DNA from 2 places in the Tepidibacillus infernus genome. Region 1 is predicted to be linked to the other one. Evidence: riboswitches for the same ligand, from Rfam matches in the RefSeq annotation. Region 1 holds a riboswitch; the other holds the start of a gene.
The links. Region 1 has a riboswitch for lysine ahead of TEPIDINF_RS01275 (aspartate kinase). Riboswitches for the same ligand answer to the same signal wherever they lie in the genome.

Region 1 (16,475 bases):
TCAAATTGGTGCCGTTCATGATGTAAACGGAAAAGCAATGGCCTATGCTATGGGATATGCTTCTCGAGAGGATTATACCCAATATGGAATTGATCCTGCATGGGGAATCTATGAAGATAGCAGTGCAACCAACCAATATGATGTTGATTTCAATAGCGGAAAATATCTATATTTATTTGATCCCCAAAATGCAAACTGGCAGAATTATATCATTCCGGAGTATTTAGATGCTGTAAATACAGCAGGATTTGACGGGATTCATGTGGATCAAATGGGACAAAGAGATAATGTCTATGATTATTATGGTAATCTTATTGATTTATCCACGCGTTTCTCCCCATTTTTGGATGAAGCAAAGGCCAGTTTAACTTCCAATAATAGCAACAAAGATCAGATCACATTTAATATCGTTGATGGTACAGTAGACGGATGGGCAGCAAATGATATCGCCCAACATGCAGACGTAGACTTTTTATACAGTGAAATATGGTTTAAATCGAATAACTATATCGATTTGAAAAACTACATTGAACAAATTCGTTTATTAAGCGGCAATAAGGCCGTTGTTTTGGCAGCATATATGAACTACGAGGAAAATATTGGTCCTCGGTACGAAGCGGAGGATGCGGTTCTGACCAATGTAGCAGTTGACACGGATCATACAGGTTATACAGGGTCAGGATTTGTTGATCAATTTGCAGAAAACGGAGATAAAGTTAAGTTTACGATCGATGCCGTAGAAGATGGGGAATATGCACTGGTATTTCGCTTTGGCAACAGCACGGGAGGTACGAGCACAAGAAGCATATACATTGATGGGGTAAAACAAGATACGTTATATTTTGCCAATCAAGCGAATTGGGATACTTGGGCTCATGATACCTATTATACTGCAAATTTAACGCAAGGTACACATACAGTGACTTTAGCATACGATTCCTCTGATACTGGTGCTATTAACTTAGACAGTTTAACCTTAGGTACATTTGATAAACATTCTGTCCTATTAGCTGATGCTGCGTTTGCAGCAAGTGGTGCTACTCATATTGAGCTAGGTGAGAATAATCGCATGCTTGCTCACGAATATTATCCTAACACCAGTAAAGCAATTAGAAACGATTTAAAGCAAGGTTTAAAAAATCACTATAATTTTATTACTGCTTATGAAAATTTACTCTTTGATCAAGATGTTATAGCAAATGATTCGGGTAATCAGTTTATTCAAATACAAGGAGAAACAGTAAGTGGAGATGGAAGCGGTAATACCCTCTGGGCGATTCAAAAAAGAAATAATGATTATAACATTTTTCATTTAATTAACCTTACGCAAAATGATTCTGAATGGCGAAACAGCGGATCTGCACCAGTGGAAAAAAGTAATTTAACAACCAAGGTTTATATTGGAACTGATGAAACCATATCCAATGTTTATGTTGCATCACCGGATATTAATTTTGGAAAAACCCAAGAATTAGCTTTTACTACTGGATCAGACAGTAATGGGAAATATGTTTCTTTTACTGTACCTTCTTTGAAATACTGGGATATGATTTACATGAAGCGTTCCTTTCATGTTCCAGCCAATGATACCTATGAAGCTGAAACAGCCATATTGAGCAATGTTGCTGTTGATACAGACCATACGGGTTATACGGGCTCGGGGTTTGTTGATCAATTTGCTGAAGTGAATGATGGGATTTCTTTTGTCGTCAAAGCGACAGCCGATGATGATTACGTATTAAGCTTCCGTTATGGAAATGGAGGAAGTGATGCAGCAAGAGATGTATTTGTAGATGGCCATTATGCCGGTACGGTTCAATTTAATCATACAGGAAGTTGGGATGATTGGGGGATCGGTGAATTAACGGTAAATCTCAGCAAGGGATACCATACCATAGTACTTTGGTATTCTGCTACAAATGTTGGAGCCATTAATCTGGATTCTTTAGATTTAGATAAAACCTATATCTGGCAATTTGATCGTCAAATCACTTCTGCTCCTGCAGGTTATCGCATTACTTATCGTGTTGGGCTTCCCGGATGGGTTCATTGGGGAGTAAATAACTGGCAAAATGTCCAAGATACCGCATTTGTTACGAATGGAAGCACCAATGATAATTTAGATTATGAAATCTCAATTGGTCCGTTTACTTCTGGAACAACGGTTGATTTTACCTTCCTTTGGGATGACAATAACAACGGAATTCCGGAATATGATGTGGATCGATGGGAAGGAGAAGATTTTCATCTTAACATTCAATAATAGTATGAAAAGAATAGGAGGACGATAAAAATGGATCGAATCATGAAAAATAAGTATTGGATCTTTATGCTTACAGTAATCCTTATTACTTCCATCTTGTTTGCTCCATTGCAAATTACTCAAGCATCAACAGATACATTACCCACTGATCAGTCAGTAACAAGCATCTACTTGAATAACTGGAAGGATGCAGTAAATATATGGATGGCGAGCGAATTAGCTCAAACGGATACAGGAAATTATGGTCCAAGAATTGGAGAAATGAGAATTGATGACGACTATACCGTGAATCAGATTCATGATTACTCTGCTTTTTTTCGTGATGAAACCAATGCAGTGAAATATACAGAACCGCACAATTTTGCCTCAGAAGCTTATTATGATGACGGCGGGATTCTTCAAACCAAATATTTGGATTATAACGGAAGCAATCTGCCCATTGTGGTTGAAAAAGATTTTGCCATGGTGCCTAATGAGGACTTTATGATTGCTAAGTATACTTTTACAAATAACAATGCAACCTCTATTAACTTTAATCTTTTGGAACAGATCCATGTCAATAATGTGACAAAGGGCAGTACGAATCAAACTCATCATGGATGGTATGACAACACAAGAAATACCCTGTTTGTCGATATGACCAGTTCAGGTCAATATTATGTCGCCTTAGGTGCTTTCCAGAGTGCAGACGGTTACCAAGTGGCGGATGATACAGAGTCCAACTTGGGAGCAAACGATGTGAGTGCTTGGTATACCTTCGATAACAATGGAACAGTAAAAAATAATTCCGATGAATATGCGGTAGATATCAGCGTTGCTTTTCAGGATCAGGTAACCATTCCTGCATCAGGTTCTGTGTCCGTCTCCTTTGTTGCAACGGTTCAGGATAGCTTAACCAATGCTCAGAATTCGGTTGATCGTGCTTTATCCCAGAAAGCAGATTATTGGTTTACTCAGACGAGTAATACTTACAGCAGTTGGCTCAGTCAGGGAAAAACCGTTAATTTTGCTGACGGCGGCATCAATAAAACCTATACACGGGCTTTAATCACAATTAAGAATGCAACAAACCCGACTTATGGGGCAACTCCTGCTACGACTAATCCGATTGCTTACGGTTATAAAGTATGGGCACGGGATTCGGCCGTAACTGCGATGGTTCTCGATCAGGCAGGTTTTTACGATGAGGCGGAGAAATACTGGTACTGGCTGCAAGATCGGCAACAGTCAGACGGCACTTTCAAAACGACCTTTGATTATTGGACTAACAATTACGTATCCTTTGTTGAGCCTGAACACGATTCAATCGGAATTTTTCTTGTCGGTGCTTATCAGCATTATAAATTAACCGGAGATACCACCTTCTTAAATAGTATCTGGACGAAGTACAAAAAATCTGCAGATTTTATCTGGTCTAATTTAGGGTCTGACCCTTATGGTTTTGGTGAGGAAGATGCAAGCATCTGGGAAGAGCAAATTGAATATAACGCATTTACTCAAGCCTTGTATGTGGCAGGATTGGATGCTGCCCAGCATATGGCTAGAGCAAAGGGGTTAAATAGTCTGGCAGATGATTATAACGGTGCTGCGAGTGAGATTCGTTCCAATATTCAAAAGGATGATACATGGAGTCCGTCAGGGCTTTGGAATGTAAACAATGGTTATTATAATCGTGCAGTCAATACTAATGGAACAGCACGAACCTTGGTAGACGGGTCATCTAACGCTTTAATTGTTTACGGCGTAATAGATGCCAATTCTTCAAGGGCAAACAGTCACGTAAATAAAATAAAAACCAATCTGCAACATGATAATTACGGAATTGCCCGTTATGACGGGGATGATTTCTATTACACCTCTCCATACAGTCCCGGAGGGAATGAGGCGTTAAGCGATGAACCTTCCTGGCCACAAATGAGTGCTTATGCAGCTTTGCATCATTTATATCGGGGAGAAAAGCAAACAGCATTAAATTATCTGAAATGGATTGTCTCCCGTACAGCGGTTGGTTATATGGCCCAGGGAGAGGCCGTATCACGAATTTCATTGAAACCTCTTCCCAGTACAATGGTAGAGCCTGTAACAGGAGCATGGTTTGTGATTACCGCATTGGTTTACGAGGATCAAGCGGATATACGAGTCATTCCTCCGCAATTTAACGCAGGAGCCTATAAATCTATTAACGTTACGACAACGGTGGCTAATGATTTGGCTCAATGGAACAATGTCCCGTATTACCATGATCGTTTAAGTGACTCTGATTCAGGTTCCGATGACACAGATATTGCCAAGGTCTATGTCTCTAATGATGCCAATAATCTATATGTACGGATTAAAAATGCCAGTCATCACTTGTCAGGCTACAATACGGCTCCCCGTTTTGCCATGACGGTTTATGCCGAAGATTTCAAACACAGTACAGCCGAATCATTAACTACTGGATTATATGGCGGCAATCTGGATCGGTCGATGCAATATATGGTTAGCAGATGGAGCGATTCCGGAGATTTTGCTAAATTCCATGTCAGTAACGGAAGCTGGACATTTGAAAAACATCTTTCCGGAATGACAATCCCGCAGTGGGATGTCAATACGGGTGATATTGAAATGGTCGTTCCTCTCTCCGAACTGTCCAGTACAGGTTCCGTCAATACCGGTGATTGGTCAAACCTGAACATTGTCTTGGTCAGACAGGACCCGACCACCCTTAATTGGAATGAAGATGATCTGATTGTGATTCATTATCGGGTAATGACTTCAGGAGAGCAATGGTATTATGGTAATGTAGAGTAATAAGCAGCCAATTTAAACGCTTCGAGCTCTTCCATTAATGGCTTCTTGTTAAGTGATCATATTCGGATGCTATAAAACCGCTTAAATACGCGGGACTGACATGTCCGATGATTTGCGTGAATGGAGCAAAAAATTAAAAGGATTATGCCACATTTCGATGTGGCTATTCTTTTATCTATGTGTGGTCTGGGGATAAGGCCTGAAGATATACATGATGAACCAATTTTTTTAGAAGCTTCACCTAATCATCCGTTTAATTCAACTGTTGAAGCTTTGGTCTTACCTGGTATATTTATTTTGATAATGGCTTAAAGTAAGTAGCGGCCAAATATATCTTTAGCTGTGATAATTAGTATAAAACACGTCTGCTAAACCGGCGCCCGTAGGATATGAGCTTCGCCAATCATTTTCAGATCCAAAATCGATCAAACGCTGTAGACCCTGATCAATAGCAGGTGTTGGCTTATCATAAACAGTAATTAAAGCATCTAATGCCCAGGCTGTTTGTGATGGTGTACTTGCATTAAGCGGAACATATTGTTTTACTATGTCACTTTTGCAGGATTCTCTCCAGCCGCCATCATCATTTTGTATTTCTAACAGCCATTTAGCGGCTTTTTTAATTGTCGGATGATTTGAACTAAGCCCCACTGCTTTTAGACCTGTTAATGCAGCCCAGGTTCCATAAATATAACTTATTCCCCACCTGCCAAACCAGGAACCATTCTTTTCTTGATTGCGAATCAACCATTTTACTGCCCTGATAATATTAGGGTAATTCAAATTAAACCTTGCATAATTGCCAAGAAACTCTAATGTTCTGCCTGTTAAATCTGCAATTGAAGGGTCAATTGTAATTGATTCAGTACCCTTTTGAACAAAGAATGTTAATATTTCTTTATTGGTATTCTTCTCAAAAGCAGGCCAGCCGCCATCAAGCCGAAAAAAGCAGCCACCCCCCTAAGTGGAGAAGTGGCAGACAAAATCTTATAGCAAGCATATAGAAGGGACACATACCCTTCACTAGTTAATAGTGAAAGGGGGTGAACCGAATGGAGAAAGTCTATATTACTTTAGCGATGATTGAAGTCGTCATTGGATTTCTTGAAAGAAGTCTGATCTTATTATTATATGCATACAAGTTTTATAAACATTTTTATTCTAGTCACACTTCGTTAAAATAGGTTAGTATTAAAATAAACTTGTCGAACTTGAAGGGAGAACTTAATTCATATTTGGTAGGTGAAAAAGATTGGATCACATCAAGGAAAAATTAACATTGCTTCCTGATAAACCAGGTTGTTATTTAATGAAGAATAATCATGGACAAGTTATCTATGTTGGAAAAGCAAAAGTATTAAAAAATCGTGTGCGTTCTTATTTTACTGGGAGTCATGATGCAAAAACCCAAAGGCTGGTTAATGATATTGTAGACTTTGAATATATTATCACTGATTCAGCGATTGAGGCATTAATCTTAGAGAACCATTTAATCAAAAAATATCGCCCTAAATACAATATCATGTTAAAGGACGACAAAACTTATCCCTATATTAAATTAACGAATGACGAACATCCGCGTTTAGAAGTGACACGCAAAGTATTAAATGATAAAGCAAAATATTTTGGCCCTTATCCTAATGCCGGTGCTGCACAGCAGGTTAAGAGGCTTTTAGATAAAATATACCCGTTAAGAAAATGTAAAACACTAAAAGATCGGGTTTGTCTATATTATCATTTAGGTCAATGTGTGGCTCCGTGTGAATTTAAGGTGGAGCATTCTACTTATGAAGAAATGACCCGAAAAATTATCCGTTTCTTGCAAGGGGATTATAAAGAACTAAAAAAAGAACTTCAGCAAAAAATGGAGAAAGCGGCTGAAAATTTAGAGTTCGAACGCGCAAAAGAATATAGAGATCAAATTAATGATATTGAAGCAATTATGTCCAAACAAGTGATTAGTTTAAATGATCGTGTCAATCGAGACATTTTTGGTTTTTATATAGATAAAGGTTGGATGTGTGTTCAAGTTTTCTTTATGAGGCAAGGAAATCTGATTGAACGGGATGTTTCTATTTTCCCTTATTATGGAGTACCAGAAGAAGATTTTATGTCCTTTGTTACACAGTTTTACTTTGAAAATCCTGTATTGCCTAAAGAAATTTTGTTGCCAGAATCATTAGACAAAGAATTGTTAGAAGAATGGTTACAAATTAAGATCCAACAGCCAAAACGAGGTCAAAAAAGAAAATTAGTAGAAATGGCGATTGAAAATGCGAGAATTGCTTTAGAAGAGAAGTTTAAAATGGAAGAAAAAAATATATCTAAAACAAGTCTAGCCATTGAACTTTTAGGTAAAAGTTTAGGGATTGCAACTCCACATCGTATTGAGGCTTTTGATAATTCCAATATTCAAGGTGTCGACCCTGTATCCGCTATGGTTGTATTTATTGATGGTAAGCCTGATAAATCGAGTTATCGAAAATTTAAGATAAAAACGGTTGAAGGACCAGATGATTACCATACGATGCAAGAGGTGATAAGGCGGCGTTACACAAGAGTGTTAAAAGAAGGTTTAAATCTACCAGACTTGGTCATCGTTGATGGCGGAAAATTGCAAATTAATGCTGCAGTTGATGTACTAGAAAATGAGCTTGGTTTATTTATTCCAGTAGCTGGGCTTAAAAAAGATGAACGACATAAAACAGCAGTATTGTTAATGGGTGATCCACCTGTTCCAGTATCTATGGAAAGAAATAGTCCGGAATTTTATTTATTACAACGAATTCAAGATGAAGTTCATCGATTTGCGATTACGTTCCACCGTCAAACCCATAAAAAAACGGTGTTTGCTTCGCAATTAGATCAGGTTCCAGGTGTTGGTGAAAAGCGGAAAAAATTATTATTAAAACACTTTAGCTCAATAAAGAATATGAAAGAAGCTCCTGTTGAGGAATTTCGCAAAATTGGAATTGGCGATAAATTAGCTAAAACGATTTTGGAAGCAATAAATACTGAAGAATAAGGGTTTACATTTCTTTACCGTATGATATAATAACTTCAAAATTTAATAGTATACCTCACTATAATCATATTTAGTTAAAGTGAGGTAGGGGCGCGAAATTCATGAGTCATCTTTTAGAGGAAGCGAATCTGATGAAAAAAGATAAAAGGGACTTTCGCCGAAGCCTATTTCTTCGCAGGAAGTAGAGCTGGGTCTACATTGAATAAGTGTAGGACTGTCATAGTTAAATGATCCCAAATTTAACTATGGAGAACTATCTTGACTATTTGGGGGTGGGGAAACTTTTATGTTGTGATTCACAACAGGAGTCTATTTCCTGTTGTTTTTTTATATTAAATTGTACAAAGTACAATTCTGCGAAACTAGAAGAACATCGCAATATGTTGGAAAGGGTGGAGAAAATGGGGATCGTGGTTCAAAAGTTTGGTGGCACATCAGTAGGTACAATTGACCGAATCAAAAACGTTGCAAAGATTGTTACGAAAACGAAAGAACAGGGAAATCAGGTAGTTGTGGTTGTTTCAGCGATGGGAGATTCCACTGATGACCTTCTAGACATGGCTCACCAAATCACGTCTACGCCGTCTTCAAGAGAACTTGATATGTTATTGACAACTGGAGAACAAGTCTCAATATCCTTGTTAGCAATGGCTTTGCAAGAAATAGGTTTTTCAGCAATTTCCTTTACAGGCTGGCAAGCAGGAGTAAAGACAGAATCAGTTCACAGTAAGGCAAGGATTACAGATATATCATCCGAGAGAATAGTACAAGAGCTAAAAAATGATAAGATTGTTATCGTTGCGGGTTTCCAAGGGGTAAGTGAGGAAGGGGAAATTACGACCTTAGGTAGAGGTGGATCTGACACAAGTGCTGTTGCATTAGCAGCTGCATTGAAGGCTGATCTATGTGAAATCTATACAGATGTAGATGGGGTTTATACAACAGATCCCAGAATAGAACCTAAGGCTAAAAAGCTAAAAGAAGTTAGTTTCGATGAAATGCTTGAATTAGCAAATCTAGGTGCAGTGGTTTTACATCCTAGAGCAGTAGAAAACGCGAAAAAGTTTGGTGTTCATTTGGTTGTAAGGTCCAGCTTGGTTCAGGTTGAAGGAACTGTAATAAAGGAGGAACATGGTATGGAACATGTAAAGGTAGTAACAGGTGTAGCCTATGATATGGATGTTGCCCGTGTACAGGTTATTGGCTTAGAAAACAAAATCAATGCTTTGTCTGATCTATTCTCTACATTGGCAAAAGAAAAAGTCAATGTAGATATGATTGTTACAAGTGATTATGGGGAAGACAAAATCAATGTTTCTTTTTCTATCACAAGCAGTGATTTACAACATACGTTAGCTATTCTGGAACGTTATGTGGGAGCCTGTACAATGATTAGTCATGAGGATCATTTAGCAAAGGTTTCGATCGTGGGGGCTGGGATGATATCTAACCCTGGAGTTGCAGCTAAAATGTTTGAGGTCTTAAGCAATGCAGATATCCCGATCAAAATGGTAACCACATCTGAGATTAAGGTTTCCTGCCTTGTTCCTAAGGAGTATGCTATTTCTGGAGTACAAGAATTACATCGTTCTTTTGAATTAGATCATGAATAGAACATACCAATTCTTTATCCCTCTTTTTACAAGAGGGATTTTCATTTGTTCCATTTTTTTCATAGAAAGGCATGGATGACGGAGCTCGATGTAATATACATTTCTACTATTTTCTGAATAATAAAATATTTTTTTATATTGAAGGAATTATCATATTTCTAAAGAATAAATATTAAGAAGACTAAAACTTGTACATGATTGAACAAAGACTTTATATAACTTTTCTCAAATTTTCTAAAAAAGCGAATAAAAGCCGATATAACCAGTTTTTTGTGGGAAATAAACAATTAATCTAACTCTACTTATTCTTGACGCTTTTAAAAATGAAGGCGTACAATGAAAATGTCAAAAAATTTTCATTTTTTTGGTTTCACCATTGAAACTAAAGAGGGAATAGATTGTTAAATGAAAAAAAGGGGGTAAGGTTATAGGTTAAGGTAAGGTCTAGGGTGTTTTAAATGTCTTCTTTCATTTTAAAAGGGGGGAAAGTGATATTATGGCAACAACGCATTTTTTTAATCGCAAATTGCACTCTTTATTAGGAATCATTCCTGTAGGTGTATTTTTGTTGATTCATTTAACGGTGAATTATCAAGCAACCAAGGGTCCTGAAGCCTTCAATAGTGCAGCTGGTTTTATGGAAAGTTTGCCCTACTTGGCAGTACTAGAATGGGTATTGATCTTTTTACCACTTTTATACCATGCGATTTATGGACTTTATGTGGCTTTCCAAGCAAAACATAATGTAAACAATTATGGATATTTCCGAAATGTAATGTTCTTCTTACAAAGAATGACAGGGATTGTCACCCTTATCTTTGTTGGCTGGCATGTATGGGAAACCCGTGTTCAAATGGCACTTGGCACAGAATTAAATTATGAATTAATGGCTAACATTCTTAAAAATAATTGGGCTTTTGTCTTTTATTTGGTTGGAGTGATTTCAGCAGTATTCCATTTTGCCAATGGTATGTGGTCATTCTTGGTAAGCTGGGGTATTACGATTGGACCACGTGCTCAAAGAATTTCTACATATGTTTGGATGGTTGTTTTCGTAGCAGTATCGATTATCGCTGTTTCCGCATTATTTGCTTTTGTCAATCCAGTATACGTCGAACAAGTAAATTTAGGGTAAAGGGGGAGCGAGAACATGAGTAGTAGTCAAAGGATCATTGTAGTTGGTGGAGGATTAGCAGGCTTGATGGCTACCGTCAAAGCTGCTGAAGCAGGTGTGCACGTTGATTTATTTTCATTAGTACCAGTTAAGCGCTCTCATTCTGTTTGTGCGCAGGGTGGTATCAATGGTGCAGTAAATACAAAAGGTGAAGGAGACTCACCTTGGGTTCACTTTGATGATACGGTTTATGGTGGGGACTTTTTAGCAAACCAACCCCCAGTTAAAGCGATGGCTGAGGCAGCTCCTGGAATCATTCATTTATTTGATCGCATGGGAGTTATGTTTAACAGAACACCTGAAGGTTTACTTGATTTCCGTCGTTTTGGTGGAACACAACACCATCGTACTGCATTTGCTGGTGCAACAACAGGTCAACAGCTTCTCTATGCAACAGATGAACAGGTTCGCCGTTGGGAAGTTGCAGGCTTAGTTACTAAATATGAACATTGGGAATTCCTCTCTGTTGTTTTAGATGATGAAGGAAGAGCAAGAGGAATTGTAGCACAAGATTTAAGAAGCATGGAAATCCATACCTTTGCTGCTGATGCCGTCCTTCTAGCTACTGGCGGTCTTGGGATGATCTTTGGAAAATCGACAAACTCTGTTATTAACACTGGTTACGCAACTAGTGCAGTATATAGACAGGGAGCGATTTATGGAAACCCAGAATTTATTCAAATTCACCCTACAGCGATACCAGGGGATGATAAAAATCGACTCATGTCCGAGTCAGCTCGTGGTGAAGGCGGACGTGTTTGGACATATAAAGATGGAAAGCCATGGTATTTCCTAGAGGAAAAATATCCTGCATATGGCAACCTTGTACCACGTGATATTGCAACACGTGAAATTTTCCATGTTGTTGTCGACTTAGGTTTAGGTGTGGATGGAGAAAATAAAGTTTACCTTGATTTATCTCATAAAGATCCTAAAGAATTAGATATTAAACTAGGTGGTATTCTAGAAATCTATGAAAAATTTGTTGGGGATGATCCAAGAAAAGTACCAATGAAGATTTTCCCAGCCGTTCATTATTCAATGGGTGGTTTATGGGTAGATTACGATCATATGACTAATATTCCTGGATTATTTGCAGCAGGTGAAGTAGATTACCAATATCATGGAGCAAACCGTTTAGGAGCTAACTCATTATTATCTGCCATCTATAGTGGTATGATTACAGGTCCAAAAATGGTTCAATATATTAAAGGGTTGAAAAAATCTGCTGCCGATGTTTCCAAACAATACTTTGAAGACCAAAAGAAACTAGAAGAGCAGAAATATAACGATATCTTAAATCTAAAAGGAAATGAAAATCCATATAAGCTTCATGAAGAGTTAGGAAAATGGATGACTGATAATGTAACCGTTGTACGTTATAATGACCGCTTACTCAAAACAAATGAGAAACTATTAGAATTGATGGAACGTTACAAGAAAATCAATATTGATGATGCTGCAAAATGGAGTAACCAAGCAACAGCATTTACACGTCAGTTAGAAGGTATGCTTGTATTAGCTCAAGCGATTACGATGGGAGCTTATAACCGTAATGAAAGTCGTGGAGCACATTATAAGCCAGATTTCCCAGATCGTAATGATGAAGATTGGCTAAAAACAACCAAGGCCAAGTATACTCCTGATGGTCCTGTTTTTGATTATGAACCAGTAGATGTCTCTTTGATCAAGCCTAGATTAAGAAACTACGCTGTATCGAAGGAGGAGACAGTAAAATGAGTGAAAAAACAATTCATCTAATTATCACTCGTCAGGATGGGCCAGATAAACCATCCTATACAGAAGAATTTAGAGTTCCTTATCGACCTAACATGAACGTGATTAGTGCTTTAATGGAAATACAAAAGAACCCAGTGAATGCTAAGGGGGAAAAAACGACCCCAGTTGTTTGGGAAATGAACTGCTTAGAAGAGGTATGTGGAGCTTGTTCAATGGTGATTAATGGTAAGCCAAGACAATCTTGTAGTGCCTTAATCGATCAATTAGAACAACCAATTCGCTTACAGCCGATGAGCACTTTCCCAATCATTCGCGACCTAATGATTGACAGAAGTCGGATGTTTGATGCGTTAAAACGAGTAAAAGCATGGATTCCGATTGATGGTACCTATGATTTAGGGCCAGGACCCAGGATGCCAGAAAAAACAAGACAATGGGCATATGAATTATCTAAGTGCATGACTTGTGGGGTTTGTTTAGAGGCATGTCCAAACGTAAATAGTCATTCACCATTTATTGGTCCAGCCCCGATCAATCAAGTTCGACTATTTAATGCCCATCCAACTGGAGCAATGAATGCAGAGGAACGTTTAGAGGCTATTATGGGAGAAGGAGGAATTACCGATTGTGGTAACTCACAAAACTGTGTTCAGTCATGTCCAAAGGGTATTCCTTTAACCACATCCATTGCTGATCTAAACCGTCAAACAACCATTTATTCATTTAAACGTTTCTTAACAAATTAAACTAATTACATCTTTATTATAAGAACCTATGAGGTTTTTACCTCGTAGGTTCTTCTTTTTAAAAAAATAAGAAAATATAACTTTCTTCCACTTGTCATTTAGGGGTTTGTATATTCCATAAGCTGCGACATAGCGTGACTAGCAGCTTTAGCTGTGTAGCACGACTTGTACACTTTGTGTGCCTTCAGAAGTGCCCTTCTCTCCGTAATCTTTATTTATAGAAGGGCACGGATGACGGAGCGCGATGGAATATACAAACATTTTCTTATAGGTTCTCTAAAAGAGGATTTTGTAAAAATATGTAGAATTTAATATTTTTAAAGATAATTTTGGAAATAGAAATAGAGATGAAGACATAAGGGAGGACAGGGCGTGAGAAAAAAATTATTTAGTCTACCAAACTTAAAGCTAAAAGAAAGATTTAACAAGCTAATGTCAAGTAAACCATTAAACAAAAACGGGTCTAAAAAAAATAGCGAGACTAAAAGTAAGAAAACTAATTTTATCTCAGTCAAAGCAAAAATACTAGTTAGCTTCTTAACGGTAGTCATACTGATGGCTTTTGTGAGTCTTTTTGCATTATATCAAATGATACAGATCCAAAAAAGCTATGAAGATATTGTTCAAAATGACATGAACACAATGATAGAAGCCCAAGAATTAGAATCAAATATTATAAGGGAATTATCTTACATTCAAAAACTAGGACTGACAAAAGATGAAAGATTAATTGATCAAATTGAAAAATTAAAAACAGAGAACCACAAAAAGTTGAATGAATTAGTAACAAAGCTAAGGACAGAAGCCGACCAAAGAGAATTTAAAAAACTACAGATCATTTATACAAATTATAATGAAATTGAAAAACTAATGATTGAGGCTGCTCAACAAGATGATATTAGAGAATTTGTCTCATTAATGGACAAAAAAATGGCAGAAACCTTAGCAGACAAAATGATGAATAATGTGGAGATTATTAAACAGGGAATCTTTGAACAGCAACAAATAGATAACGATAAAGTCAATCACATTAGACAATTGGTATTAATTACAACCTTAATCACCATTTTATTAGCGGTTGCCATTGCAATTGTTTTTGCCAGAATGATATCTACTCCAGTTAAATTATTAGATAAACATGCAAGCCTGATGGCAGATGGAGATCTAACTCAACAAATACCCAATATTAAAAATAATGATGAGATCGGCCATTTAGTTCGTACATTTGAATATTTACAAGAACAATTAAAACAAATGGTAGCAAAAATTCAAGTTCATGCCGAACAAGTAGCATCTACCTCTGTAGAATTAGCAGCAAGCACAGAACAAACCACACAATCGACTGAGCAAATCTCACTCACCATGCAAGAGATGGCCGCCAATTCAGATACTCAGGTGGTCAATGTTCAAGAAACCGCTGAATTTATTGATCAATTCCAACAAGGAATTGTACATATTACTGAAAACGCGAATGATGCAAGCACAGGTGCAGCAAAAACATCTACATTAGCAAATAACGGAATGAATATGCTAAGAGAAACAATTAAGCAAATGAATGGAATTGGAAAAACAGTAGATCAATCAGTGAACGTGGTAACAAGATTAAATGAACGCTCACAAAAGATTAACGAAATCGTCGATCTCATTACCAATATCGCAGATCAAACAAACCTATTAGCATTAAATGCTGCCATTGAAGCAGCAAGAGCAGGGGAGCATGGAAGAGGGTTTGCCGTTGTGGCAGATGAAGTAAGAAAGCTTGCCGAACAATCCGGAAATGCAGCAAAAAATATTGCAGGGATGATTATAGAGATCAAAGAAGATACGACCAAAGTAGTTCAATCGATGACAAAAGGAAATGATGAAGTAAAAGAAGGAATTCTTGCTGTCGAGAAAGTAAATATTGCTTTTGAAGAAATCTTAACATCGATTCAGCATGTTGCGTTGACAAGTGATAGCACATTGAATGCGGCAAAGGCAATGGAACAATATGTAACTAAGGTGATTTCAGCAATAGAAGAAATGAAAAAAGGAATTGAAGGAAATGCAAGTTTTACCCAAACCGTAGCAGCAGCATCTGAAGAACAAAATGCTTCAATGGAAGAGGTACGTTCATCAATTGAGTCACTTTCTTATATGGCAGAAGAATTGCGGGAATTGATCAACCAATTTAAAATTGCTTAAAAAAACAAGTGCTATATCTTAAAAAGATATAGCACTTTGTCGTTGTGCGCCATGCATGGCGATTAACTTGGTGGTGAAAGTCCACTATGGGAGTTACGTAGTTACCAACCATTAGACTAATGCAAGGGTGTCCATCGTGAGGTGGAATTTGATTATGCTGTGGTTTGGTTCTGCTTTAAACACATTAGGAAGATGGGCTTCTCGTATTTTTTTACTTTTTATTATCAATTTTTTAATTATCTGGAGAGTTTGTGACTTAAGATAATACCTATTTGAAATGAAAGTATTCTTTGAACTTTATTCTGAGGTTTTGGATAAGAAGGAAGGATCAAGGACAGTTGAAAAGTTGGATAGAGTGTTCCAAGTCCATTCAAACCTTTTTATGATGAAGGCCATTCTGAAGATGTGGGATGAAATATTTTTTACGGGTTAACAATTTATAAATGTCCAGAGATACAGAAATACCGATTTAAATTGTTTAGTTAAATATTTAAAAATTCTGTAAATTTATATATACTAAAGATAGTGGGTATTTGGAGGTGATTTTTTTGCGTGATAAAGAGCAGTTGAAGAAAATTTGGGAAGAATTTGTATATGAGGGAAAGCAGGCCCCTGCTCTCAATGAAATAGTAAGAGAGTCGTGGCTTCGGTCCCTCTCTCTAGGGGTGGATCCATTTCAGGAAAAAGGAAAAGATGTGCTTCCAAAACATGAACTTCAGCGCCTCCAGAAATATAACCATTCACTTATAGAGACATCCCTCCCATTAATGGACAGCTTATATTCTATTGTAAAAGGTTCAGATTTTCTTGTCATTCTTTGTGATAAGGACGGGCGTCTCATTAAGGTAATAGGAGATGCGGAGACATTGGATAAGGCAGAAAAAATTAATTTTGTAGAAGGGGCAGACTGGAGTGAAAAAAATGTAGGAACAAATGC
Region 2 (16,475 bases), 170 kb from region 1:
TACACTTTAAAATCTGAAGTAGATCCTTCTATTTATGTAGTTGGAGACGCAACTGCAATCCAAATTAGTAAAGCTGGTTCTACAGCTCACTATGAGTCTGAATATGTTGCTAAAAATATTGAGCAAGAACTTCATGGTCAAACACCTACTCACTTCTATGATGGAAAAGTTTTCTGTTTTATCGAAGCAGGTCTAGAAGAAGGAACTTACATTAATATGGATTATAAAAATCCTCCAAATCCAGTTCCACCATCTGCTATGATCCATTGGTTTAAACATGCATTTAACGAAATGTATTGGATGACAGCTCGAGGACTATTATAGAAAGGAAAAGGGGTGTAAAAAATGAGTGTGACAATGGAAGAATGTAAGAATACGTTAGAATTAACTGAACAAGAATTAAATACCTTAAAAGAATTAGTACAAACAATTAATACCATGAAAGAGCAAAATGTATTAAAAGATTTATTAGATTTAGCTCACTTCATTTCCGGTGCAACAAGAGCATTTAACACAGGGGCAGTAATTAAAATGGCTAATATCGCCGGGACAGCAGTAGAAACTGGAGATAGAGTACTAGCTGATTTAGGTGGCATGGAAACGATTAATAAAGTGCTAGATGCCGTTGAACAGGCAAAAGAAGATATAAAACATGATACCTCTAAAGTTGGCTTTGGCTCATTGTTAAAGCTAATGAAAGATCCAGGTGTTCAAAATGGATTAAAGTTTATGCTTGCTGTTACAAAAAATTTATCTAAGTAATTCTAACCTATAAACGACAAAGAAGGCCTTACTTAGTATGATTTAAAGTAGGTCTTCTTCTTTTTTTATGAAAGCTCATAGTGGTCGGGATGACAGGATTTGAACCTGCGACCCCCACGTCCCGAACGTGGTGCTCTACCAAGCTGAGCCACATCCCGATCAATTGTGTACTATATATTTTAAAAATGTTAAACACAATTTGTCAAGGTTAAAGATCGCCAGGCGCCGGTTGATCTACACCTCTAATACGATGCTTGTGTCCGACATTTTTTGTTGTATAGAAATCATAGTAATGAACATGCCTTCCACTGCCCACTGGAATGGCTGGACTAGAGTATGCTTCGTAATAATGTGTATGACCATTTTCAAACAAAACGTAACCTTCGACAGAATGGATATGTCCCCCATCACTAGTTAGTATTGGTGGTGAAGTAATATCTAGGCATTGATGAACATGATCTAATTCGATTGAAGTATAATCCACAGAACCATGGGTATGGTTTGGCACAAGACCTGGATAAGCATCATCTTTTCCTATTTTCTTCATTATTATCATCTCTCCTTTGTAGGTGTAAATCTCACAATACAAATACTATGTAAATGTCTAGCATTTGATTGTACTATAGCCTATTAAGGAGTATATGTTTTGTAATATTTAAGTATGGTGGAGCATAACACACCTAGAAATTAAAGAGCTGGTTTTTATGAAAAAAAATAAATAGTACGGATATCTTATTTTTACTATTATTCATGACTACACTAAATGATATTGATTTTACGAATTGGTTAGATTACGTTGCTGTTGAGAGTTTCGCTGTTTGGATTGGAATGATGATCTACAAATTGAAGTTAATGAGGAGGAAAAAAAGAAGGAATTAGAGGAGTTACGTAAAAAAACCGCCCTTATGATGATTAGGGGGCGGACATTTTCTTTTTGAGGAACAACAGCAATCATCCTTATAACTACAATAACTAAAACAGACAATAGGTTTTGTTTCAAACTTTGTTATTCTTTATTGCTTTATATGCTATAATTGTTAAAAATAAAATATTACAGTATTTGAGGAGAGCTTAAAATTGGATAATGAATAATCAAAGATTAAATAGCATAGAGAATGAAATGAAAAATATGAAATCAGAGATACAAGATATCAAATCCAACATGAACACCCAATTTGATACACTTGAAACAAAAGCATCTTATTTACAATCAGATGTTACAGATATTAAGGCCACTGTTCAACGTATCGAAGAAAGCAATCCAGAAAACGTTCATGCAATGCTTCAGACGATTAATAACAAGTTGGATCAGCGTGATGCAGACATCCAAGTTCTGAATAAACGAGTTTTTAATTATCGAAGGTTTAGATCTAAAAGCGAATTTTCTGTTATTGGTTTTATTGATGGTGGAGCATAGGGGGCTCGAACCCCTGACCTCTACACTGCCAGTGTAGCGCTCTCCCAGCTGAGCTAATGCCCCATTCTTAAGACAAAAATTATTATAGCATCCTCTTCATTTACATTCAACACTTTCAAACCTAAAAAATTCGCATCAAAGGGGTCATTCCAACATTCTTCTGTTAGGTCCATCGACAAAGTAAGGCACTGTATAATGCCGAATTCTTTCCATAATTCTTTTGGCCTTTAAGCTTTCCACTCCACCTTTATTTGAATACGCCAGATGCTCTTCTAAATCATCATAATTTAAATTAGAGGAATATAAGATAGGCAACCCTTTTACTACCCTAGCTTGTAAGATGGCTCCTAGTATTTCGTCTCTTTCCCATTGAGAAATCGTTTCTGCTCCAATATCGTCTAAGATTAGAACCTCAACCTCTTGTAAAAGCTTCATTTTTTCATTTAAGGTTTGGTCTTGGATAGAACTTTTCATTTCTCTAAAAAAATCAGGTACATAGATCATTAAAGTGGAAATTTTATTTTCTGCTAATTTCTTCGCAGTCGCTGCCAACATGTGACTTTTTCCAACTCCGAGCGGACCATATAAATAGATTCCTTTTCGTTTTTGACCAGATTGATAAAGGTCAATAAATTTTAATAATCCCATAAGGGCTTCTTTACGTCCTAACGTTTGATCAATCTCTTTAAAAGAAGCCTTCAAAACTTCCTTTGGAATATATTGGCTCTTAAATAATTGATTTTTATATTCCTCTTCTTCTTGGTTAAGTAACTTTTGGCATTTTGTTAATATACTTTGAATTTGGCCATATTCAAATTTTAAAGTCGTATAATGCCCTTTTAATAAATTTGGACAATTATCAATTCCAATGCAGAGGGAACAATTCTTTTTATCCTCGATATATTGATAAAGTTGATTTAATGAAGGAAGAATCATCTCTTTAGAGAGTTCGTTTGTTTGAAAAAGTGACTGTAATTCTGGATGTTGTTCAAAATAACGAACCCATTTTTGCTTATTAACGCTTAAGTTGGGTATTAATTCACCTATGATTTGACTTAAAGGATCCATTTTATCATCTTTCCCCTCATTAAATTTCTCCTAATTTCCTTAACAATTGATTGATTTCATCCTGACTTTCTTTATCTATAGAGTCAGTTGTATTCTCTTTCTGATGATACTTTTCTTCTTGCTGTAAAATATAATCTGGTATCTTCTCTTTCTTTCCCGACTTTGTGGAAGTAAAAGCTTTCTTGGCTGCATTCTTTGAACCTTTTTTTACCTCTTTCCATTCTTTATACAATTGATGCTCCTTCTTGGCCACATTTTGCGCTTCATTTACGGTTTTGATTTTTAGACGTTTCCAATGCCCCGCGATCTTTTCCGTTAAATTCTTAGGAAGTTTATATTCATTAGTCAACATAATATATTCTATTAATACATTTACTACTCCTGATGGCAATTGATAATCAATTAACAGTCCTTCAATTAAGTTTAAATCTGCTTCTGCTATCTTTCCACCACCTTGATATTGTTTCATTAGTTCTATAGGAGTTAAATGTTCTAATTCCCATTGATGTTGCTCTGCTTTACTAAGATTGTGGGCTGATTTCTGTTTTTTTTCATCAACCAGCTGTTCTTTTTGAACAATGACAACTTCCTTTTCAGCAAATTGAACTCGCTCTTTTACCCTTTTTCTGAGTGACTGCTTATCAATTTTTCCAGTTGAATCATAAATGGTATGATCCTTTAATAGATTGATCATGTCAGTTTCAGATAATTGATAAAGGAAAGCTAATTCATGTAAAAGTTTTTCTAAATCTGAATCGATGATTTTTTCTAAGGGATAGATGGAACTACCCATTCCTTTTATAAAATCAATATCAAGATATTTTTTCTTAATATCTAGTTTAGGTGATTGTTTTTTCTCTTCCTGATATTCGAGCGGTTGAATCAATTGCTCTATTTCAGAACCTGGTTTTATCTTGAATTCAGAGGCTAAAACAGTATCAAAAACTTCATCAAATGACTTGGTTATTTTCTCAGCAAATATGTAGTACCCATGGTTCCAATTTAAGTTTGGTGTCAACTTAGATTTTAAGGTTTGAAAAGCTGACTTCCCTAATCGATTTAACAACAATAGGCTTAAAACGTCACTCTGAAAAAATTGGATAGGATGTAATGGTGGAAATAGGGTATATTCAAAGATATGTTCATTTTTTTCAACGTGTTTATACTTTATAGTTTCTAAAAGACCAACAGCCTCCAAAACTTTTCTCGCTTTAATAATCGTTGGAAAGGAAAGCTGAAGTTGTGTCATTAAACCTCTATGCAGATTTGGTATTGAAACACCTGCCTGTCCTAAAGGAAGGTGATAAATGAAGGTTAAATATAAACTTAGAGCCTCTGTGCCAATAATGGGTTGATATAACTCAATCATGTAAGAAAATTGGGTAGTTTCGATTGAATTAGGTAATCTTATAATATAAGAATCCTGTGGTGTAATTTCATTGAAGATGTAAGACATTCTAAATCAACCCCTTTTATAAAAAGCTTATCTTTATTATACCATCACTCTAACTTAACAAAAACAACACTTGTTTCTCCAAACCAATCCATATATAATACCTTTATGGGTATTTAACTCACAACTAGATGCTTAAACATTGAGAAGGGGAGGTAATGATATGGTTTCCGTAACACCAAGTGCAAAGGATAAGCTTGAAGAGTTACTGAAAGAGAAACAAAGTAGCGCAGCAATCCGTGTATATATTGCTGGTTTTGGCTGAGGCGGTCCATCCTTGGGATTGGCTCTGGATGAGCCAAATGAAGAAGATAAAGTTTTCGAATATGAGAACTTTAAAGTGGTCGTCAATGCTAAAGAGCTTGAAAATATAGGCGATGTTGAAGTAGATTTTCGTGATTCCCGCTGGGGAAGTGGCTTTACTGTTAGATCTACTTTTGGTTCAACTTGCTCATAATATCACATTATTTAAATCCCCTCCGAATTGGAGGGGATTCTCTTCATCCTTTTCGCAGTAACTCAGAAATCTCTTGAATAAATACATTAATATCTTTAAACTGGCGATAGACTGAGGCAAAACGAACATAGGAAATTTCATCAATCTGATATAGTTTTTCCATCACCATTTCACCAATGACTCTGCTGTCAACTTCTGATTTCAAATCATTTCTTAATTCTCTTTCAATATCTGCCACCATATTTTCTAACGTTTCTAATGGCACTGGTCTTTTTTCACATGCTCGAATAAGCCCTCTTAGCACTTTTTCTCTACTAAATTCTTCACGACTTCCATCTTTTTTAATGACTAAAATGGGTGTTTCTTCTACTTCTTCATAGGTATTAAACCTTCTATTACATGAATCGCATTCTCTTCTTCTTCGTATGGATTTTCCATCATTGATCGGTCGAGAGTCTAATACTCTTGTTCCATTATAATTGCAGTAAGGACATCTCAATATTTCTCACCCCAATTTTTTCTCCCACATCTATGTGCGCTTAAGGTTGTACAAGTTATTATAAGTTTCCCTTAATTTCTTTAAAAGGTCAAGGGGAAATCCTTCCTATATTTCACCGTAAAAATGATTACTCCCACTTTTAAAAGTGGGAGTAAGGAAATTTGTCGACTATATTAATTTTCAACTGGTTTTCCTGCAAAGCGAACTAACAAGATAACACCAAGGATACCGATTGGAAGTGTAAACCAAACTGATAGTCCTAATCCGACAGGTAAATAACCTAAGAAAATAGTTAAAATAGCTATTGGAATCGCATAATCTAATTGGGTTCTTACATGATCTAAATGGTCACTACCTGCTCCCATCGAAGATAGAATCGTTGTATCTGAGATAGGAGAAACATGGTCGCCAAAAATTGCACCTGTTAATACTGCTCCTGCGCTCATGATAATAAAATTAGGGTCTGAAGATAATGCAGCTGCCAATGGAATAGTTAATGGCATTAAGATACCCATCGTACCATAAGAAGTACCAGTTGCAAATGAAATAATTGCTCCAAAAATAAAGATAATCGCTGGTAAAGCAAATGCTGGTAGGGTATCAGATAATAGACCAACAAGATATTTTGCTGTACCTAATTCTTTCATTGTACTACTTAAGGACCACGCTAATAGTAAAATAACCCCAGTGATCAAAAGAGACTTCATTCCGTTAATCCATGTTTCAATCGCTTCCGAAACGGTAAAGATCTTCTTACTAATACCCATGATCATGGCCACAATACTTGCAAAAAGAGCAGCCTGGAATAATACTACACTTGCATCAGATGATCCAAAAGTCTCACGAATGGCTGCAAAGGATAATGGACTAGATTGAATCAGTTGTTTTACAGCCTCATCCTCTCCACCCATGATCGCCATGTACCCATTGTAGTAAAAGCCACCAAAGGATAGAATCATTAAAAGCCCGATGGGAATAATTGCATTCCATATATTTAATTGGATACCCTCTTTTGGCTGAACATCTTTATCATCAGTTGCCATTGGTTTTGCTGTATCCGCTAATACTTTTCCTGTTGTTCTTGCTCGACGTTCTGCCTGATACATCGAGCCAAATTCTCTCATAAATAATGCCGTAGCTACAACAAAGACTAATAATAAAATATTATAAAATCGAAAAGGGATTGTATCCATAAAGACACCATAAGCATTGACATCTTGCCCAATTGAAGAATATGCATCTTTAATTAACCCTACTTCATAGCCAATCCAAGTAGAAACTAATGCAATACCCGCTATTGGCGCTGCAGTGGCATCAATAATAAATGAAAGCTTTTCTCTTGACACTCGTAATTTATCTGTAACAGGACGCATAATCGGTCCAACAATGAGTGAATTCGCATAGTCATCAAAAAAGACCAGTATGCCTAAAAGCCAAGTAATCACTTGTGAACTTCTTGGGGATTTTGCTTTTTTTGCTAACGATTCAGCTACCGCTCTTGCCCCACCCATCTTTGTAACTAAGGCGATTAGCCCACCAATTGCTAAAACTTGAAGGATAATTCCAGCATTCCAAGGGTCTGCTAAAGATGTCAAAATATATTGTACAACCTGAAGCAATCCCTGAAATAAGGCACCTAAAACATTATACGATGTAAGTTGTAACAAAAATGCTCCTGAAAAGACGCCGATAAATAGCGACAACACAACATTTTTTGTAATAAAAGCTAATATGATTGCAATCAATGGCGGGATTAATGTCCAAAAACCAAACTGTTTTGCATGTTCTGCGGCTTGATCGATTTCTTCTGCAAAAGCAGGCAAATGTTGAGATAATATGATGAATAAAGTAAATAAAAACACAGATATTTTGTTTCTCACTCTCTTTGCATCTCCTTTATCTATTTTAAATATGTTCGAACAAAAGCATATGATAAACAAAAAACCTTGAAGCTATATATGCCTCAAGGTTTATTATGCCCAAATAAATAAGTAATTCATAAAAAAACACTTGTTGGCAGATAGCTCTCCACAAAATACATTTTGTGACAGTTCTACATATATTTTACGCAGAACCAGCATATAACTCTTTGGGCTAAAGTTATACACTTCGGCGGTTCTTCCTTTCAGATTACCCAAAGCCCTATTGAAGATAATCTTACTCTTAAGTAACCGCACCTCTATACTTACCAGTTCATATTCGCTTATTATAATTTTTGTTCGACTTTTATATATTACTAAGTTAATGCTATTATGTCAACAGTAAAAAAAGAAGGATCAGATCCTTCTTTTTGGATAGCTTATTTGCTATACGTTTCAATTTTTGTTGGTTCAATCACGACTGGCCCAACACCACGTGGAACTTGTACAGATTCACGAGTTGTTGCTTCAAGTTGCTTCGTAATGTAATTTGCAGCAACATTTGGGTCAATTCGATCACCACAAGTATATACATCAATACTTGCATAAGAATGCTCAGGAAAACTGTGAATCGTTAGATGGGATTCTGAAATAATGACAACTCCACTAACCCCCATCGGTGCAAACTTATGAAAGGCAACTTCACGAATTTCTGCGCCAGCTTCAAGTGCTGCATCAACCATCGTTTTTTCAATAAATTTTAAATCATTTAATTTTTCAACATTACAACCCCATAATTCTGCAATTACATGACGTCCCATAGTATCCATAACGTCATCCCCCTTTTTACAATAATTCCATGCCCTCTCAAGCATGCGGGACCTACGTCATCTACCACGGGGGAAAGTTAGTCCGATGAGGTCCTAACCCTTTGAGTAGATACTGGTTCCTTAGTTATTTAAAAAGTAAATTGAATTTCACGAATTTCAGTATACTGGTTTTATCCCCTTTTTGCAAGAGAATTTTTATTTTTATTTTCATCTGCTGACACTGGAATCACTTACCTGTATTGAAACATTTGATTCTACATACAATACGATTACCAACCGATAAGGAGGTGAACAACAATGGCAGCAGGGCAAGAGCGCAGTAGCAATCAATTAGTAGTTCCTCAAGCAGGTCAAGCTTTAGACCAATTAAAATTTGAGATTGCTAATGAATTAGGAGTTCAAATTCCTCAAGACGGTTACATGGGATTCATCGCTTCCCGTGATAACGGTGCAATCGGAGGTAACATTACTCGTCGTTTAGTTCAAATCGCTGAACAACAACTTGCAGGACAAACTGTAACTAGATAATTAAATAAGATGCTCTGAAGTATTTGGAGATATGCTTCAGAAAAAAATTAACAGCACTGATAAACTCAGTGCTGTTATAGTATCTTATGCATTTCAAATTTATGCGGTTAAAACTTTATTTTTTTGTTTTTGTTTTTCTTTATCATGAAGATATTTAGCCAAATCAACTACCCGACATGAATAAGCCCATTCATTATCATACCAAGCCATTACTTTGATTTGATTTTCTCCAATGACCATTGTCGATAAGCTATCTACAATCGATGAATGATCGTTTCCTATAAAATCAGAAGATACTAGGGGTTCTTCACAGTATTGAAGGATGCCGTTTAATTCCTGCAAGCTTGCTTTCTTCAGAACCTCATTCACCATTTCAACTGTCACTTTTTTTTCAACTTGAACAACAAGATCTACGATTGATACATCAGGAGTGGGTACTCTGAGAGCGACTCCATTCAACTTTCCTTTTAATTCGGGAAGAACAAGAGACACTGCTTTTGCAGCTCCAGTTGAAGTTGGAATAATCGATTGCCCCGCTGCTCTAGCTCTTCTTAAATCTTTATGCATATTATCAAGGACTCGCTGATCATTGGTATAGGAATGAACTGTAGTCATCATTCCTGATTCAATTTTAAAATGTTGATGTAAAACCTTTGCAATAGGTGCTAAACAATTAGTAGTACAGGAAGCATTGGAAACAATATGGTGTTGCTCAGGATCATATTGATCATGATTAACTCCCATGACAATCGTAATGTCTTCTCCTTTTGCCGGCGCAGTGATAATCACCTTCTTCGCCCCAGCAGAAAGATGTTTACTCGCACTTTCCTTGTCTCTAAATTTTCCGGTAGATTCGATAACCACATCTATATTTAGATTTTTCCATGGTAAGAATTCAGGATTACGTTCAGATACGATCATAGTTTCTTTATCATTTACAAGAATCGTTTGTCCATTCACCTTTATATTTGCATTTATTTTCCCATGTACTGTATCGTATTTTAACAGATGAGCCAAAGTTTCAGGAGGGTAACTTGCATTAATTGCAACAATTTCAATCTCTGGATTTTCCATTGCCCTTCTAAAAACCATACGCCCAATACGACCAAATCCATTAATCGCTAATCTTAATGGCATATTTCTACTCTCTCCTTCACATTATAACATACTAATTTATCTTATTTACTATAATAAGTATAACATATTTAAAAAAAATAGCACTAAAATTGTTCTGTTTCAAAAAAAAAAAAAAAAGACTCAATAAAGAGCCTTCTTATAAAAAGGAGTTTGTATATTCCATAAGCAGCGACTTTTGGGAGTCCTCACAACGGAGCACGATGGAATATACAAATTTATTTATAAAATACTATATATCAAATTCAGACGAATAAATCCATTGATAGCGTTCATAAAAATGGAGAACCCTTTGTATGTAATGCCTTGTTTCTCCGAATGGAATTTGATCAATGGTTCCAGCATTCCCATCCCATATCCCATCTTCAATCCACTTTTTTACATTACCAGGCCCAGCATTATATGCAGCCATCGTATAAATTTCGTTGCCTTGAAATTGTTGATGGATATTTGCTAAATACCAACTTCCCAATGCGATATTCACCTCAGGCCTTGATAAATAATCAAGTGATTGTGGTGGGAAATTGCCTTTTTCAATAATCCATTTTGCTGTTTCAGGCATGATTTGCATCAATCCAATTGCACCTTTTTTAGAAATTTTTTTTTCATCAAATCGAGTTTCAACTTGTATGATAGACAAAATTAAGTAGGGATCAATGTCAAATTGGCGAGAATATTTGTAGATGATATCATTATATTTGATTGGATACATGAGTTGCCAAAGCCATTTTGAATTTAAACTTAAAAAAACTAAAAATAAAAGAAAAAAAATAAGAGCCGTTTTTTTGGTAAATGGTTTATTTGCCATCCTTCTTTTTAATCCAACTTTCCATACCATTTTTTTATACATTCAACAACCTGCAATTCTGTGTTGGATATGCCCAAACTATTGTCAATAACGATATCTGCCATTTCTTTTTTCAAATTCAAGTCCAGTTGCGCTCTTATTTTTGATAATGCTTCTTCTTTGGTGATCCGGTCTCGTTCCATGAGCCGACTTAACTGAATTTTTGGGTCAACATAAACAACAACAATCAAATCAAACAGTCGCTCTCTTTTTGATTCAAATAATAATGGAATGTCCACGATGACGTGATCGTATTTCGTTTGTAACTCTTTTGCTCGTTTAACGAGAGAAGCAAAGATAATGGGATGTGTGATCTCATTAAGTATTTCCCGTTTTTGAGAATCATTAAAAATAATCTTCCCTAATTTTTTTCGGTCAATCGTTTGATCTGGTAATAAGATTTCCGAGCCAAAATGATCAATAATCATTTGCCATGCTTCTTCACCAGGTTTTACAATTTCCCTTGCAATCTGGTCTACATCAATTACAGGTATTCCGTACTTTGCAAATAATTTGGATACTGTACTTTTCCCACTACCAATGCCTCCCGTTAACCCAATAAGCATCAAATCACTCCATTAAAAGATTTTAATAATCCCCATCATGATCAAAATAAGTCCAGGTAGAATTGTAAATCTTTTTAACCATTCTACATCAGAAAACAATAATCCTACCTTCATCCCTACTAATATAAAAAGCCCACTCATTCCTGCAATCATCGTAGCTGTCTTTAATGGTTCGAAACCAATTAAAGCTGCTCCTAATCCTGCACCAAATGCATCTAAGGATAAAGCTATTCCTAAAAAAGCTGCCTCCATTGTCGAAATAACCCCTGAACGGTCGATATCTGCTTTCATTGGCATCTTTAAAATTTGAATGACAAGGCCTAATTTTTTAATTTCGATCGAAATCATCTTTTTTTCTTGATATTCATTTACAGGGGTAGGGCACTCAACATCCTCATGGCTATGTCGAGTCACTTGGAAGATAGCCCAAACTCCTATACATATTAATATGATAGAACCAATCCATTTAGCCATATAAGGTGACAATACATAGCTAATCCATACCCCTAATTGCATAGATAAAAGAATCATAGAAGCTGAAAGCAATGCAATAATCAAAATAGAATATATAGGAATACGTACTTTTCTTATACCATAAGTCACACCTACACCAAAACTATCTAGACTTACAGCTAAACTTAAAATGATTAGAGAAATCATATGCACGATTGCTCTCCCCTCTCCAAAAGCTCTACATTGAAAACTTACCTTAATATCTTATGGAGTGGGCGCAAAAGGGGTGCAATGTTAGCTATTAAAATTCTTTTGGCAATTAGGACAAAAATGTGTCCCTCTTCCACCTACCTTGATTTTTTCAATTAGTGTTCCACATTGATAACATGGTTGACCTGTACGACCATAGACAATTAAATGATCTTGCATTGAACCTCTACCATAAAAGCTTTCATAAGTTCTAATCGTCGACCCACCTTTTTCAATCGCTTTTAACAAAACCTGTTTCATAGCTAGGATAAGTTGATCAATTTCCTCATCTGTAAGGGAATTACCCGTTCTTAAAGGATGGATCTTACTTAGTGCTAAACTATCATCCACATAGATGTTACCAAGACCACTTACAATTTCCTGATTTAATAAGCTTTGTTTAATCGGTGCAGATCTTGTTTTCAGTTGTTGCTTAAAAAGCTTTGGATCAAAGTTTGGATCAATCGGTTCTTGACCTAATTTTTTTAAAGATTCAAATTCTATTTCCTTACCTTTTGAGACAACATCCATCGTTCCAAACTTTCTGACATCACGATATTGAAGGATACTTCCATCAGTAAAGGTAAAAACAACATGTGTGTGCTTATCAAATTCCTTCATTTTTTCTTCATGATAAATATATTTTCCTTCCATGCGTAAATGAGAAATCATCGTTACACTATTCATATAGAATAGAAGATATTTTCCCTTTCTTCCGATACCTTCAATCGTTTGTCCTTGTAATATCCATTTAAATTCTCCGATATCACCAGGTGTTCTAATGATTTTAGGATAAAAGACATTTACTTCTTTTATCGTTTTTCCTATAATTAACATTTCCAATGATCTTCTCACTGTTTCAACTTCAGGTAATTCTGGCATAAAGAATCCTCTTTCAATCTTATTTCGCTTCGTACCACGTTTTTCCAATATTCATATCAACTTTCAAAGGAACGTTTAAGTCTAAAGCATGTTCCATGGTATCTTTGACTAAAACCTTCATTTCATCTATCTCATCAGGATGGACTTCAAAGATCAATTCATCATGAACTTGTAGTAATAAACGACTTCTTAAATGCTTTTGTTCCATTTGTTCTGCCACCTGAATCATCGCTAATTTGATAATATCAGCTGCTGTTCCTTGAATTGGGGTATTCATAGCTGTTCTTTCTGCAAAACTTCTCAAGTTAAAATTAGAACTATTGATATCTGGTAAATATCTACGACGATGTAATAAGGTACTTACATAACCCTCTTTTTTTGCCCTTTCAACAATATCCTTCATATATTGCTTGACGCCATGGAAAACCGCAAAATATCGATCAATAAATTCTCCAGCTTCTTTTCGGGAAATATTAAGGTTTTGGGATAGACCATAGTCACTAATTCCATAAACGATGCCGAAATTAACAGCTTTTGCTTGTCTTCTCATCAATGAAGTGACTTCATCCTCATTGACCCTAAATACATCTATCGCCGTCTTTGTATGGATATCCATATCTTTTTGAAATGCTTCTATTAATTTTTCATCATTTGAGATATGGGCGAGTACCCTTAATTCAATTTGTGAGTAATCTGCTGCAAGGATCAGCCAATCAGGTTCAGAAGGAATAAATGCCTGTCTAATTTTTCTTCCTTCTTCCAAACGGATCGGAATGTTTTGTAAATTTGGTTCTGTACTGCTTAAACGACCCGTAGCTGTAATCGCTTGATTAAAGGTTGTGTGAATCCTTTTTGTTTTAGGGTGAATCACCTTTAAAAGTCCTTCAATATAGGTTGAATATAATTTCCCTAACTGACGATAATGTAAAATCTGTCCAATGATTGGATGGTATGGCTCCAATTTTTCAAGAACATCAGCACTAGTGGAATAACCTGTTTTGGTTTTCTTCATGATCGGTAACTGCAGCTTATCAAATAATATTTCACCTAATTGTTTTGGTGAATTGATGTTAAACTCCACTCCAGCTAACTCATAAATTTCCTCTGTCAACTTCTTTAATGTCTGCTCAATTTCTACTCCCATTAGTTTTAGGCGCTCTTCGTCTACTTTCACTCCAATTTTCTCCATTTTTGCTAATACCCTTGATAATGGAAGCTCAACAGCATACAATAACTCAGATAATTGATTTTCTATTAATTTGTTCTCGATAAATGGCTTTAAGTGATAGATCACATGAGCTTTTCGACTGATATGTTCCATTAATAGATTCTGCTCAGGTATCTCTCTTTTTGCCCCTTTTCCATAAAATCCTTCGTCTGATTGTAGACCCATGTAATTGTATTGCTTGGCGATGTCAGATAGAAAGACAGCTCCATCAGAAGGGTTTAACAAATAGGAACCTAATAATAGGTCAAATTGTATCCCTTCTATTTGAATATGATTCCAGAAAAAGACCATTTCTGTTCGCTTGGCATCATACACCCATTTTGCAGCATCCGGATTTTTAAGCCAATTTTGAAACTCAGGCCAATCCATAACATTTTCAATAGACAGAAACAATTGTTCAGTATCATTTGACAAAGAGATCCCCAAAATCTTATCCGTAGAATTTTCCCCATTTGTTTCCACATGAAGTGCAAGTGGTTGGTCACCTTGATTGAAGATGGTATTCCAGATTTGTTTACTTTCATCTGTAAAAGAATTAATCTTCAGTTGCAAGATTTGATCTTGGTGTATATTTTCTCCTTTATCTATTTCTAATCGTTCAATAAGTGAATGAAACTCCCACTTTGAAAACAACTCATATACTTTTTCCTGATCAAAACGATGATAAGTTAGCTGTTCGATTGAAAATTGCAACGGTACATCTCTAAAAATAGTAGCCAATTGCTTACTTAATATTGCCTGTTCACGATAGATTGATAAATTTTCTTTTATCTTTTTACCGGAAATTTCATCAATATGTGCTAGAACTTCTTCAACACTACCATATTGATGAAGTAATTTTAATGCTGTTTTTTCACCAATTCCAGGTACTCCAGGAATATTATCAGAGGTATCTCCCATTAATCCTTTTAGATCGATAATTTGTTTTGGAGTGAGTTGATATTTATCTTTGATCTCGTTTGGCCCATAAGCTTCTACCTCTGTAATTCCTTTACGAGTAAGATAAATGGAAACATGATCAGAAGCCAACTGAAGCATATCTTTGTCCCCAGTTACAACAATCGTATCCAAATTTTCTATTTCTGCTGTTTTGGTTAAAGTTCCAATAATATCATCAGCTTCATAACCATTAAGTTCAAAATATGGAATTTGGAATGCTTCTAGTAGTTCACGTAACATTGGAAATTGCCCAGACAATTCAGAAGGGGTTTGCAGCCTTTTTCCTTTATATTCTTTAAAATCCGCATGTCTAAACGTAACTTTTCCAGCATCAAAAGCCACAAGAATATATTCTGGTTTAATCTCGTCTAAGATTTTTAATAAGATTTGTGTAAATCCATAAACCGCATTTGTGTAAATACCTTGTCTATTACTAAGCAGTGGTAAAGCATAAAATGCTCGATTCGCAATACTGTTTCCATCGATTAAAACCAACTTCCCCATCTTTTCACCTCGTCTCATATTCACAATCTATCATAACACTGTAAGGATATCCTCTTCAAGCAATACAAGATAGCACACAAAAGTGTCGATCTCCTTTGAAGCGTATTCCAATAACTTTTTTGGTGTCCCAATAAAAAACAGCCCTCCAAAAAGGGGACTGTAATTTTATAATCATTGATATTTGATCTTATTTAATTCCATTTACATCAATAAAAGGTGTTGCCCCACCTGTAACATTTGGAAGCTTACCATCCCATTTCTTAATGGCTTCCATTTGTGCTTCGATTTTTCTTAATTCAACAAGCTCTGGAGTTACCTCTTGTTTTTGTAATCTTAATGATTCTGCTTCTGCTTTTGCTTGCTCAATCTTTTGTTTTGCCTCAATTTCAATTCTTTGCAAATCTAATTTTGCTTTTAATGCTTGTTGTTCAGCAACCTGTTTTTGTTCGATCGCATTATTAAATTCATTGCTAAACTTAAATTCAGTAATATTGATTTCATCAAGTACCATATTATAATTTGCTAACTTCTTCGCTAATTGTTCTTTTACTTTCGTACTTACCTCAGGCCTTTTTGAAATTAACTCTTCAGCTGTATATTGAGCTGTAACAGCTTTAAGCGCTTCTCCAATTGCAGGGTCTACAATCCTTTCCTTATAGGCTAAACCTACGTTTTGATAAAGTTTATTCACTTCTTCTGGATTAAGATGAAAGTTAACAGCAACTACAGTAGTAACGACCTGTAAATCCTTGGATGCAGCAGTTTGTTCAGATTGAGCTTTTTGTACACGAACCTCTGCT

Region 2: another riboswitch for lysine. It lies ahead of TEPIDINF_RS00455 (Na+/H+ antiporter NhaC family protein); the one in region 1 lies ahead of TEPIDINF_RS01275 (aspartate kinase).

The regions. Positions count from the first base shown of each region.
Region 1 covers NZ_JBLWFI010000001.1:245,585-262,059, forward strand. The annotation lists gene TEPIDINF_RS01245 (glycoside hydrolase family 66 protein) at 1-2,263, shown strand, start outside; gene TEPIDINF_RS01250 (glycoside hydrolase family 15 protein) at 2,294-5,056, shown strand; gene TEPIDINF_RS01255 (hypothetical protein) at 5,177-5,368, shown strand; partial or broken gene TEPIDINF_RS01260 (squalene--hopene cyclase) at 5,393-5,992, opposite strand; gene TEPIDINF_RS01265 (hypothetical protein) at 6,109-6,240, shown strand; gene uvrC (excinuclease ABC subunit UvrC) at 6,309-8,081, shown strand; lysine riboswitch at 8,159-8,345, shown strand; gene TEPIDINF_RS01275 (aspartate kinase) at 8,483-9,694, shown strand; gene TEPIDINF_RS01280 (succinate dehydrogenase cytochrome b558 subunit) at 10,188-10,829, shown strand; gene sdhA (succinate dehydrogenase flavoprotein subunit) at 10,845-12,608, shown strand; gene sdhB (succinate dehydrogenase iron-sulfur subunit) at 12,605-13,354, shown strand; gene TEPIDINF_RS01295 (methyl-accepting chemotaxis protein) at 13,727-15,538, shown strand; gene TEPIDINF_RS01300 (sigma-54-dependent Fis family transcriptional regulator) at 16,087-16,475, shown strand, end outside.
Region 2 covers NZ_JBLWFI010000001.1:71,825-88,299, reverse strand. The annotation lists gene TEPIDINF_RS00505 (NAD(P)/FAD-dependent oxidoreductase) at 1-324, shown strand, start outside; gene TEPIDINF_RS00500 (DUF1641 domain-containing protein) at 346-762, shown strand; tRNA gene TEPIDINF_RS00495 (tRNA-Pro) at 844-920, opposite strand; gene TEPIDINF_RS00490 (YmaF family protein) at 971-1,309, opposite strand; gene TEPIDINF_RS00485 (hypothetical protein) at 1,883-2,179, shown strand; tRNA gene TEPIDINF_RS00480 (tRNA-Ala) at 2,167-2,242, opposite strand; gene dnaI (primosomal protein DnaI) at 2,324-3,247, opposite strand; gene TEPIDINF_RS00470 (DnaD domain protein) at 3,267-4,703, opposite strand; gene TEPIDINF_RS00465 (IscA/HesB family protein) at 4,864-5,157, shown strand; gene nrdR (transcriptional regulator NrdR) at 5,201-5,656, opposite strand; gene TEPIDINF_RS00455 (Na+/H+ antiporter NhaC family protein) at 5,830-7,536, opposite strand; lysine riboswitch at 7,670-7,846, opposite strand; gene speD (adenosylmethionine decarboxylase) at 7,956-8,345, opposite strand; gene TEPIDINF_RS00445 (alpha/beta-type small acid-soluble spore protein) at 8,643-8,873, shown strand; gene TEPIDINF_RS00440 (glyceraldehyde-3-phosphate dehydrogenase) at 8,973-10,010, opposite strand; gene TEPIDINF_RS00435 (lytic transglycosylase domain-containing protein) at 10,240-10,857, opposite strand; gene coaE (dephospho-CoA kinase) at 10,824-11,420, opposite strand; gene ytaF (sporulation membrane protein YtaF) at 11,433-12,080, opposite strand; gene mutM (DNA-formamidopyrimidine glycosylase) at 12,168-13,004, opposite strand; gene polA (DNA polymerase I) at 13,024-15,675, opposite strand; gene TEPIDINF_RS00410 (prohibitin family protein) at 15,863-16,475, opposite strand, start outside.